DNA from 2 places in the Martinezella lusitana genome. Region 1 is predicted to be linked to the other one. Evidence: riboswitches for the same ligand, from Rfam matches in the RefSeq annotation. Region 1 holds a riboswitch; the other holds the start of a gene.

Evidence for each region. A riboswitch is a leader RNA that binds a small molecule or an ion and turns the genes downstream of it on or off. The one in region 1 is predicted to bind ZMP and ZTP.
Region 2: another riboswitch for ZMP and ZTP. It lies ahead of HB780_RS27010 (LysE family translocator); the one in region 1 lies ahead of HB780_RS06290 (threonine ammonia-lyase).

Annotation. Positions count from the first base shown of each region.
Region 1 covers NZ_CP050307.1:693,065-698,657, forward strand. Annotated here, with positions in the region: gene HB780_RS06280 (glycosyltransferase family 4 protein) at 1-210, shown strand, start outside; gene HB780_RS06285 (LamG domain-containing protein) at 260-1,192, shown strand; gene HB780_RS06290 (threonine ammonia-lyase) at 1,235-2,191, opposite strand; ZMP/ZTP riboswitch at 2,214-2,294, opposite strand; gene HB780_RS06295 (glycosyltransferase) at 2,373-3,557, opposite strand; gene HB780_RS06300 (alpha/beta hydrolase) at 3,930-5,006, shown strand; gene katG (catalase/peroxidase HPI) at 5,074-5,593, opposite strand, start outside.
Region 2 covers NZ_CP050308.1:2,759,827-2,765,419, forward strand. Annotated here, with positions in the region: gene HB780_RS26995 (TadA family conjugal transfer-associated ATPase) at 1-1,471, shown strand, start outside; gene HB780_RS27000 (type II secretion system F family protein) at 1,482-2,489, shown strand; gene HB780_RS27005 (type II secretion system F family protein) at 2,511-3,488, shown strand; ZMP/ZTP riboswitch at 3,528-3,610, shown strand; gene HB780_RS27010 (LysE family translocator) at 3,631-4,275, shown strand; gene HB780_RS27015 (tetratricopeptide repeat protein) at 4,280-5,107, opposite strand; gene HB780_RS27020 (leucyl aminopeptidase family protein) at 5,255-5,593, shown strand, end outside.

The sequences.
Region 1 (5,593 bases):
GCCGGAATTCTCGTGCCGCCGCGCGATCCGCCGGCGTTGGCGACAGCGCTCTGCAACCTGCTTGAAGACACCAAACGTATCGGCGAATGGCAGGACAAGAGCCAGACGCGGATTGAACGCATGACGATTGACCGCGTCGCCCGCGAGACCATGGACGTCTATGGGGGAGCTCTTGCACCTGGCTCGAAAACCACGCAAGCCGCCGCCTGAATGATGATGTGACATCGAGATCCATGGCAGAGCGAACAGAGGACGGGAAATGACGACCGCAACATCTCGACGCAACGTCCTGATAGGGGCCGCCTCACTTGCCGCCGCTGGTGGTTTGTTGTTGACGAATAATCGGCCTTCCGCCGAAGAGGCTCCCGATCCGACTGAAGGTCGCAAGCTGGTCTTCGATGAGGGGTTTACGACGCTGGACACGGCGATCTGGCATGCGGGTCCCAAGGCAACGACTTTCGATACCGGCTTTTACGGGCGGTCCGCCTTCAGCCGGATCGACGGCGAAGAAGGCTTCAATCCTTATGCGATCGTCGATGATCCCTCAGCGAACAATGGCAAGGCGCTTCAAATTTCGGCCCAGTACATTGGACACCAGATGAATGTGCCGAGCTACTACGGCAACAACCTGCCTGAATACCAATGGATTTCCGGCAATATCCAGACGGCCAAGCCCGACGGTACAATCCTCAAAGGTTGGCGGCAGGGCTATTTCGAGGCGCGGATGCAGTTTCCTGCCCATCCGTTGAGCTTTCCCGCTTTCTGGCTGATGAACGGCAGGAGCATTCTTTTTCCCCAGACGAGCGTCGAACTCGATGTCGTCGAACAGAAAGGGTGGGAACACGACCTCTATGGCGCATACCTGCACGAATGGGGCAAGCCGGGCGAGCATCACAAAGGGATCGGCGTTCCGACCAGCGTCGATATCACCAAGGGCTATTTCCGCTATGGTCTGCTCATCGAGGGTGCCCGCTGCCGCTTCTACTTCGAGCGCAAACAGATCCTCGATCCGAAAACCCAGCAGCCTATCGACTGGACTTTGGGGCGCGCAGCGGAGATGGATGCGGGAGGAGATGTATTCTGGCCGCTGCTCACGCTTGCCTTGCGGTCGGATGTCCCGTTCCCCAATCCGCTGAAGCCGGAAGACCGGCTAACCCATATGCGGGTCGACTACATGCAGGTTTACGCGTGACGTCGGTCAAATTATCGCGCTAGGCGATCAACGGCTTTGTCACTACGGCCTAATCCACTCTTCGAACGCCTTGGGTTCGACATTGCCGCCACAAAGAACGGTTGCCACGGTCTTGCCGGCGAAACGCTGTGGATTCTCAAGAATGGCTGCGACGCCAAGTGCGGCGGCGGGTTCGACTATAAGCCCAGAATGCAGGTATAGAAGCCGCATTCCCTCCTTGATGCTTTCCTCGCTGACCAAAAGGGCGTCATCGGCGACGGCCAATAAATCATCGAGAACTTCCGGGATTACATAGCGCCCAGCCACCCCATCGGCGATGGTGTTCGGGGCGCCGGCGTCCACAATCCGCCTGGCCTTGAAGGAAAGGGTCATAGCCGGTGCATTTCGGGGCTGGACTGTGATTATCTCCACGCTTGGCCGCCGGCACTTCAGGGCATAACCGATGCCCGTCGCCATTGCCCCGGCTCCCAGAGAAACCAGGACGGCGTCCAGCGCTTCAGGAAGTTGTGAAAGCTCGAGCCCGATTGTCGCGGCACCTTCACACGTGTCGAGATTCTTGCTGTCCTCCACGAGGAAGGCGCCCGTTTCTTCGGCATGATCCGAGGCCGCTTGAAGTGCTGCTTCGATCTCCCCTTCGACCAACACCACATTTGCCCCTAGTAGCCGCATCTTTTCCACCTTGAAGGCATTGGCGGCGGCGGATGCCGTCACCGTGACATCAAAGTTTCTCAGTTGGCCACCATAGGCGAGTGCTTGACCCAGATTGCCCGCGCTGGCGCAGACGACCGATTTTTTATCACCTTGCGACTGTAGCCGTGCCAAAACCATCTCGGTGCCACGCCCTTTGAAGCAGCGCACGGGATTCATCGTTTCTACTTTGAGAATGACTCGGCAACCCAGAGCCCGGCTCAGAGTTTCACAGACGTATTGCGGTGTATGAAGAAAGACCTTGTGTATGGTCGTGGCAGCGGTTTCGATTCGATCGATGTCCAAGCGCATATGAGCCCCCCATTGCGATTCTCAGTAGGGCCCAGGCGGTCGGCGTATATCGCTGCGTTCCACGATGGTTTTCCATCATAATCCGCCAGTCGCGCAGCTGCTAAACACTCATTCACTGGCCAGGCAATGTCAAGGATGTGAGTAGCCGCGACTTTAATCCCGTCGAATGCTTTTTCAAAACTCAAAGCATGCCTGCGGACCAGGGCAAAGCATATTGTCGATGCCGTGCAGCGACCCGCAAGGCATCCGCATGGACATCGACAACCCGTTCGGTGTCGAAGCTGTCTATGAAGCTCTGTCGGTATTCCGCATGGGACAATTCATCCTGCAGGTTGTCGCAGTAATAAATCATCGCCTTGACCAGTTCATCGCCGCCGCTCACTGGAACGAGAAGGCCTAGACGCCTGTCCACGAGAATGTCGCTCGGACCGAATTCGCAGTCGGTCGATATGACCGGAAGACCAAACCTCAGGGCCTCGCATATCGCCAACGACCAGCCTTCCCAACGCGATGTCGATATGTAGACATCGCTGGTGGACAAGGCCGATTGCGGATTGTCCGGGTGGTGCTCGATGCTTACCACGTCCTCGAGTTCCAGCCGTCTGATTTGCTCACGCAGCTCAGCCTCTCCAGCGCCGTAACCCACAACCTTGAGTTTGACGTTCTTGCGGGCCTTATAAAGTTCGGCGAATGCATCCAGCAGGATATCCTGCCCCTTTTGATAGGAAAATCGGCCGACATTCACAAAGGTAACGCAGTTTGCCTCATCGACAGGTTTACTTTTTGGGAAATCAAACTTTCTGACCGGATTTGGCAGCCAGTATTGCGGCGTTTTGCTGGCGAACATGGCCTTGAAAGATTCAAGCTGCTTGGGCGATGTGCCGAAGACGTAGGAGAGGCGCTTGATGAAATAGATCCTCATCAGAAAGAACAGGATCTTGGCTTTGAGGTGGCTCGGTTCCAGCCGTGGATTGCCATGCAGATGCATGGCGAAATTCCGTCGGATTCCCAGGCAAGCCATCATGCAAATGACCGTCGGCTCGATCTGCGGGACGACGATAAGGCCATAGTCCTTGCTCTTGAACACGCTCCTTAAGATAGACACCAATTCTCGCCGGTTGTGCGCAATTCTATCGATCGTATTGTAGCTTTGCTTTCCAGCCGGCCGGTTTTTGTGGGTAGACGTGTAGAGGACGTCAATCTCAAAGTCGGCCGCGTATTTTTCGGACAGGGCAGAGCATATCGTATCGACCACGCGCTCGATGCCTGCGAAGGAACTCGTGCCGGGTTGAATATAAAGGATTTTTATGCGGCCGTGAGTTGGCACTTGTTCTTCCCCGCTCGGCAATTCAGCTTTCATTTGCATGCGTGCGTCCTATTCGAGCTGGCGGATCTTTATAGTGCGGCACAGAGTACAATATTAATAATGAATGGCGATAGTCTGTAGTGTTATTTTGAAAAGAAATAGTAATATTCGCAATCTGAAATTCGCTAAGTATTTCGGTCTTTCGAGCGCCCAGCAAATTTGATTTTGCCGCAGCTTGCGAAATGACGGGAGCCTTGCCGGCATCTTGCATCGAGCGTGGGTAGAGGGGTCGCCATCTCGATGGCCGCTTCCAATTCGTTGACGTATGAGTCAATGAATCATTTGAATGGCAGCGATGTGCGTGATAATGCCGTAGCGTTGGCAATCGGGCACAAAGGCCAGAGAATGAAAAGATTTAGCCTGTTCCTGATAATGGCTATGCTCACGTCGTGTGCGAGCCGCCCAGGACCTGATGTATTGGAAACAGTTTCGAAAGCCCCCGCAACGACGAATACGATCACGGTCTATTCGGCAACGACCAGGCCAAGAAAAGATCCGGCGCAGAATATTTTCACGAGTGGACGGTCGATTTCGACGAATTACGCTCAGTTCACCATCTCAATTCCACCGACGCATAAGAGCGGTCAGATAGAATGGCCGCATCCGAAGCCTGACCCACAGAAGACATTCGCGGTCACAGGGCAGGCGGTTCTTAACCGTGAGAGTTTTTTGAAGGCTATTCCGGAGAAAGACCAACAGCGCCGGGTTGTCGTCTTTGTCCATGGCTATAATTACAACTTTCAGGAAGCCTTGTTTCGCCTTGCTCAGTTGAGAGCCGATTCAAATCTCCCTGCCGTGCCGATCTTGTTCGCATGGCCGTCACAAGCCGCACTGTCGGGCTATATAGCCGATAAGGATTCGGCGACATTTTCACGGGATAATCTGACGCAGCTTCTCATCGACCTCACGAAGGATCGCAAGCGCGGCGAAGTTATGGTGTTCGCTCATAGTATGGGCGGCTGGTTGACCACGGAAGCTCTCAGGCAATTGAAGCTGGAAGGCCGGCAGGACGTCCTGGACAAGCTTACAGTGGTGCTGGCGGCCCCGGATATCGATGCGGATGTGTTTATCTCGCAGCTGAATCTCATCGGTAAAATGTCTCCGCCTCTAACGGTCCTCGTCTCGCGGGACGATCGCGCGCTGGAAGCATCGACATTTTTGGGAGGCGGTGTGCCCCGCGTTGGCGCGCTTGATGTCAGAGATGAGGTTGTCCGGGAGGCGGCAGTCAAGGCCGGTGTCCGGCTGATCGACATCTCAGCGCTTAAGTCGTCCGATCCAGGCAATCATGACCGCTTCATCGCCCTGGCGTCGATGAACCCGAATTTCGATGCCAACACAAATGGAAAAACGAACATGGTCGGAAAGACCGGCGCCTTCGTGTTCGACGCCATCGGCGCTACGCTGTCGAGCCCATTCCGCCTGGCTAGCAAAGTGGTCAATCCGCAGTAAGCTTCATCAGCATATGGAAACGGGCGCGGCTGGAATACAGCCGCGCCCGAATGTATTTCCCTCCGGATCAGACCAGATCGAAGCGATCTGCGTTCATCACCTTCGTCCAGGCCGCCACGAAGTCGTGCACGAACTTCTCCTGCGTATCGCCCTGGCCATAGACCTCGGCAAGCGCCCTCAGCTGCGAGTTCGAGCCGAAAACGAGATCGACACGGGTGCCGGTCCACTTGATGTCATTCGTATTGCGGTCGCGTCCCTCGAACACATATTTCGAGTCCGGGGAGGCTTTCCACGCCGTGCCCATGTCGAGCAGGTTGACGAAGAAATCGTTGGTGAGCGTTTCAGGGCGCGTGGTGAAGACACCATGCTGCGACTGTCCGGCATTTGCGTTCAACACGCGCAGGCCGCCGACCAGAACCGTCAACTCCGGCCCCGTCAACGTCAGCAGCTGTGCCTTGTCGATCAGCAACTCCTCCGGCGAAATGGTGTATTCGCCCTTCTGATAGTTGCGGAAGCCATCGGCGATCGGCTCCAGAACGGCAAAGGACTCGACATCCGTCTGTTCCTGCGTCGCGTCGGTACGGCCG
Region 2 (5,593 bases), on a different replicon from region 1:
ACGCGGAAATGAAGGTCCTGCAAAGAGCGGCGGCATAGCCCCTCCGCCAGCGCCGACGCGCGCTCCGTCCGCCGCGCCACCCGCAACATCGACCATATTGGTCGAGCCGGCGCGGGAGGCATCGCCGCAGCGCCAGCAGGTGCCTCCGCCGTCGATGCAGACGCCGACACGCCGCCGGCCAGCCCGCACCGAGGAATATTACGACACCAAGTCGCAGGTCTTTGCCGCACTGATCGACACGATCGACCTGTCCCAGCTTTCCAAGCTCGATGCCGAGGCCGCGCGCGAGGAAATCCGCGACATCGTCAACGACATCATCACCATCAAGAATTTCGCGATGTCGATCTCCGAGCAGGAGGAACTGCTCGAGGATATCTGCAACGACGTGCTCGGCTACGGCCCGCTGGAGCCATTGCTGGCGCGCGACGATATCGCCGACATCATGGTCAATGGCGCCGGCCAGACCTTCATCGAAGTTGGCGGCAAGACCATCGAATCGGAGATCCGTTTCCGCGACAATGCCCAGCTTCTTTCCATCTGCCAGCGCATCGTCAGCCAGGTCGGCCGCCGCGTCGATGAATCCAGCCCCATTTGCGACGCCCGCCTGCCGGACGGATCGCGCGTCAACGTCATCGCGCCGCCGCTGTCGATCGATGGCCCGGTGCTCACCATTCGTAAATTCAAGAAGGACAAGCTGACGCTCGATCAGCTCGTCCGCTTCGGCGCCATCACGCCCGAGGGCGCGACGCTTCTGCAGATCATCGGCCGCGTTCGCTGCAATATCGTCATTTCCGGCGGTACCGGCTCGGGCAAGACGACGTTGCTGAATTGCCTCACCAACTATATCGACCGCCATGAGCGCGTCATCACTTGCGAAGATACGGCCGAACTGCAGCTGCAGCAGCCGCATGTCGTCCGTCTTGAAACCCGCCCTCCGAACATCGAAGGCGAGGGCGAGATCACCATGCGCGACCTCGTCAAGAACTGCCTGCGCATGCGTCCTGAGCGCATCATCGTCGGCGAAGTGCGCGGACCGGAGGTCTTCGACCTGTTGCAGGCGATGAACACCGGTCATGACGGCTCCATGGGTACGCTCCACGCCAACACGCCGCGCGAATGCCTCAGCCGTATCGAATCGATGATCGCGATGGGCGGCTACAGCCTGCCGGCAAAGACGGTCCGCGAGATCATCTCCACCTCCGTCGACGTGATCATCCAGGCTGCCCGCCTGCGTGATGGTTCGCGCCGTATCACCCAGATCACCGAGGTGATCGGCATGGAAGGCGACGTGATCATTACCCAGGACCTGATGCGCTACGAAATGGAAGGCGAGGACGCCAACGGCCGCATCATCGGCCGGCACATGTCGACCGGCGTCGGCAAGCCGCATTTCTGGGATCGTGCCCGCTACTACAACGAGGAAAAGCGCCTGGCGGCGGCCCTCGACGAGATGGAAAACAATTCGAAATAGGACTTTCCCGATGTTCGGTGTCGATCCAGTGGTGCTTTTGATTGTCCTGCTCGCAGCCGTTTCGGCGGCGGCGGTCTGCTATGGCGTTCTTTATTCCCGGATCGAGGCGCAGAAGAAGACGGACAGCCGCGTTAGCCGGGTCAAGGCGGCCGAGAGTGATCGCAACAAGGTCAAGGCGGCGCGCGACCGCGTGCAGGAAATGTCGAAGCGCCGCAAATCGGTGCAGGACACGCTCAAGGATCTGGAGAAGCGCCAGGTCGAGAACACCAAGAAGAAGCAGTCGCTGAAGGCGCGCCTCGTGCAGGCCGGTCTGTCGCTGACGCCGGCGCGCTTCTATCTCTTCAGCGTCCTGTTTGGCCTTTTCGTCATGGTCGTCGCCTTCCTTTTCGGCGCGCCGCTCCCCGTCATCGCCGGCCTGCCCTTCGCCGCCGCCTTCGGACTGCCGCGCTGGGTCGTCGGCTTCCTCATCAAGCGCCGGCAGAACAAGTTTCTGGAGGAGTTTCCGAACGCGCTCGATCTCATCACCCGCTCGATCCGCTCTGGCCTGCCGCTCAACGACGCCGTGCGCCTTGTGGCGAGCGAAGCGCGCGAGCCGGTCAAGTCCGAGTTCCGCAGGGTGGTCGAAACACAGCAAGTCGGCCTCAGCATGACCGATGCCTGTGCGCGCATGAACAATCACATGCCGCTACAGGAGGTGAATTTCTTCTCGATCGTCATCGCTATCCAGGCGCAGGCGGGCGGCAATCTCTCCGAAGCGCTGGGCAATCTTGCGAAGGTGCTGCGCGAGCGCAAGAAAATGAAGGCGAAGGTGATCGCGCTGTCGATGGAAGCCAAGGCCTCGGCCGTCATCATCGGTGCGCTGCCCTTCATCGTCATGCTGCTCGTCTACCTGACCTCGCCGCAATACATGATGATCCTTTTCACCGATCCGCGCGGTCATCTGATCATGTTGCTTGCCGGCATCTGGATGGCATTCGGCATCATCATCATGCGCCAAATGGTCAATTTCGACATCTGATCGGAAGGAAAGACACAGCCCATGGCCGATATTGCCGCCAAGTTGACCGATCCGAGTATGATCCTCGCCGTTTTCGTGGCGATTGCTGTCTTTGCCACATTCTACACGATAGCCGTGCCCTTCCTCGAGCGCGGCGATCTCAACAAGCGCATGAAGGCGGTCTCCACCGAGCGCGAGCAGATCCGCGCCCGTGAACGCGCCCGGATGAACACGGACGGCGGCAAGGCGTCCCTGCGCAGCCAGAACAACAAAAACGTCCGCCAGATCGTCGAGCGCTTCAATCTCCGCAACGCGCTGGTCGATACCAACACCGTCAATCGCCTGCGCGCCGCCGGCCTGCGCTCGGAAAACGCGCTGAACATGTTCCTGGTGGCGCGCTTCCTGCTACCCTTTCTGTTCCTGGCCGTGGCCGTCTTCTTGGTTTTCGGCCTCGGCTATTTCGCCGCCAAGCCGTTTCCCCTCCGTCTTCTCGGTGTCATCGGACACAGCTATGTCGGTTTCTACTCACCGAATATCTATATCTCCAACCGGGTCGCCAAGCGGCAGAAATCCATCAAGCGCGCCTGGCCGGATGCACTCGACCTGATGCTGATCTGCGTGGAATCGGGCATCTCCATCGAGGCCGGCATGCGCCGCGTCTCCGAAGAGATGGCGGAGCAATCGCCGGCACTTGCCGAGGAAATGGTGTTGACCACGGCCGAGCTCTCGTTCCTGCAGGAGCGTCGCACCGCCTTCGACAATCTCGCCGCCCGCACCCAGATCGAAATCGTCAAGTCGGTGACGCAGGCCCTGATCCAGGCGGAACGCTACGGCACGCCTGTCTCGCAGGCGCTGCGCGTGCTGGCGCAGGAAGGCCGCGACGAGCGCATGAACGAGGCGGAAAAGAAAGCGTCCGCCCTTCCGCCGAAACTGACCGTGCCGATGATCGTCTTCTTCCTGCCTGTCCTGATGGCCGTCATCCTCGGCCCGGCCATCATCCAGGTGATGGATAAGTTCTGATACGCGGATCTTGCCGCAGGGCTTGGAGGCAGCTAGTCTGCCCCCCTGCGCAACTGGCGATATGAGATGGGCGACCATCGGGGAGCGCGGGCAAGATAGTGCCGCTCACCTGGGCAAATTCCAATCGAACGGGAGTTGCTATATGTCGTCCATCGCTGTCTTTTTCAGCATTTTAGCTGCCATCTCCATCGGGGCGGCCAGTCCTGGTCCGAGTTTCGTTCTCGTTTCCCGTATCGCCGTTTCCCGCTCGCGCAAGGCCGGTCTTGCTGCAGCCCTCGGCATGGGTGTGGGCGCGGTTATTTTTGCGACATTGGCGTTGGCCGGGTTGAATGCCCTGCTGATGCAGGTCGAATGGCTGTATCTCGCCCTGAAGATCGCCGGTGGCCTCTATCTGATTTATCTCGGGATTGGAATCTGGCGCGGCGCGGCTGAGGATCTCGTCGTCGACGCTCCCGCTGCCCCGTCCAGCATGAGCGTCGGTCGCAATTTCTGGTTCGGGCTTGGAACGCAGCTCAGCAATCCGAAGACCGCTATTTTCTATGGCAGCATCTTTGCGGCGCTTCTCCCGGCCGATCCCGCTTGCTGGTTGATACTCGCAATGCCGCCGGCGATCTTCGTGATCGAGGCGGGCTGGTATACGGTTGTGGCGCTCGCCTTTTCGTCAGACCGTCCGCGCGCGTTCCATCTGAAATCCAAGCTCTGGATCGATAGGACCGCGGGCGCCGTTATGGGTGCGCTCGGCGCCCGGCTGGTGACTGAAAGCCTACCACGGCATATCTGGCGCTGAAGGCCTAATTGACCGCTTTCTTGGTATTGTCGCTGGCGGCGAGTTTCTGCCAGGAATTCTGTTGCGCCAGCATGCCGCGCAGATAGGCCACATTGGCATCGGCCTGCTGCTGCGTCAGTTCCTGCCGGGCGATCTGCTCTGCCTCGGGAAAGCGGCCCTCCAGGCCGACGACGAGGGCCAGGTTCTGGCGCACGCGGCTGTCAGCTGTCGGCTGGCCGGCGGCGGAGCGAAGATAGCTTTCGGCGGACTTGAGGTCGCCGGTCAGCACATAGGACATGCCGAGATTGGAAAGGATGGACGGTTCATTCGGGGCCAGCACCAGCGCGTCGCGATATTTGCCGCGGGCCTCGTTCGAGCGGCCGAGTTGGTCGAGGATAGCGCCTTCGGCCGAAACCAGCCGCCAGTCCGGGCGGTCCGGCATCTGCGCGCGGTCGATGGTTGCCAGCGCCTCTTGCAGTTGGCCTGCCGCCGCCTGCGCCTTGCCGTAGGCCGCGAGAACGCCGCGGTCGCTCGGATGGGTGATCGCCACCTGCTGCATGACGGCGAGAGCCTGTTCGTTGCGGCCGGTCATGCGCAGCACGTTGGCGTAGTTGACGCCGGTGTCGCGGTCCTTCGGATTGGTGTCGTAGGCTTTGCCGAGGGTGAGGGTTGCTCGGGCAAGGTCGGCGCTGTCCATCTGGTCGACCGGCTTCGACACCGTCGGGATCGAACCGGTCGTCATCTTGTCCTTGCCCGTCGTCGAGCAGCCTGCCAGCGCAAGCGCCAGAAGGGCAGCCGATGCGCCACGGAAAAGGAAAGTCTTGAGTGAAGACGTGGTTGAGGCGGCGGACATGTCCCTATCCCTGAATGTCAGAGTCCTGCGTCTGGCCTCAAATCGGAACAGGGAAAGGTTTGACGCAATGTTCGCTCCAGCAATAATCTGTTAACCCTAACAGACAGTTAACTGATGATTCCCTGAAATGACCGCCAAAGGATAGTCATGGCCCCCTATCAGTACATCGAGCGCGCGACGCCGTTCAATTCGAAGGGTGGCGCGACGCTGCCTATCTTCGCCGTCACCCCGGCGCATATCGAGACCGGCACCATCGATCCCATCGCGCTCGATTGGGCACATAAGGCCGGCTACAGGGCGGAAAGCGGCTCGCTGTTGCTGATCCCGACAGCCGATGGCCAGCTCGGTGGCGCGCTGTTCGGCCTCGGCTCCAACCCCTCGGAACAGCCTTTCCTGACCGGCAAGCTGGCGCGCAGCCTGCCGGCCGGCGAGTGGCATATCGAGACCGCGCCGCTGACGGCGAACCGTCTCTCGCTCGGCTTCGGC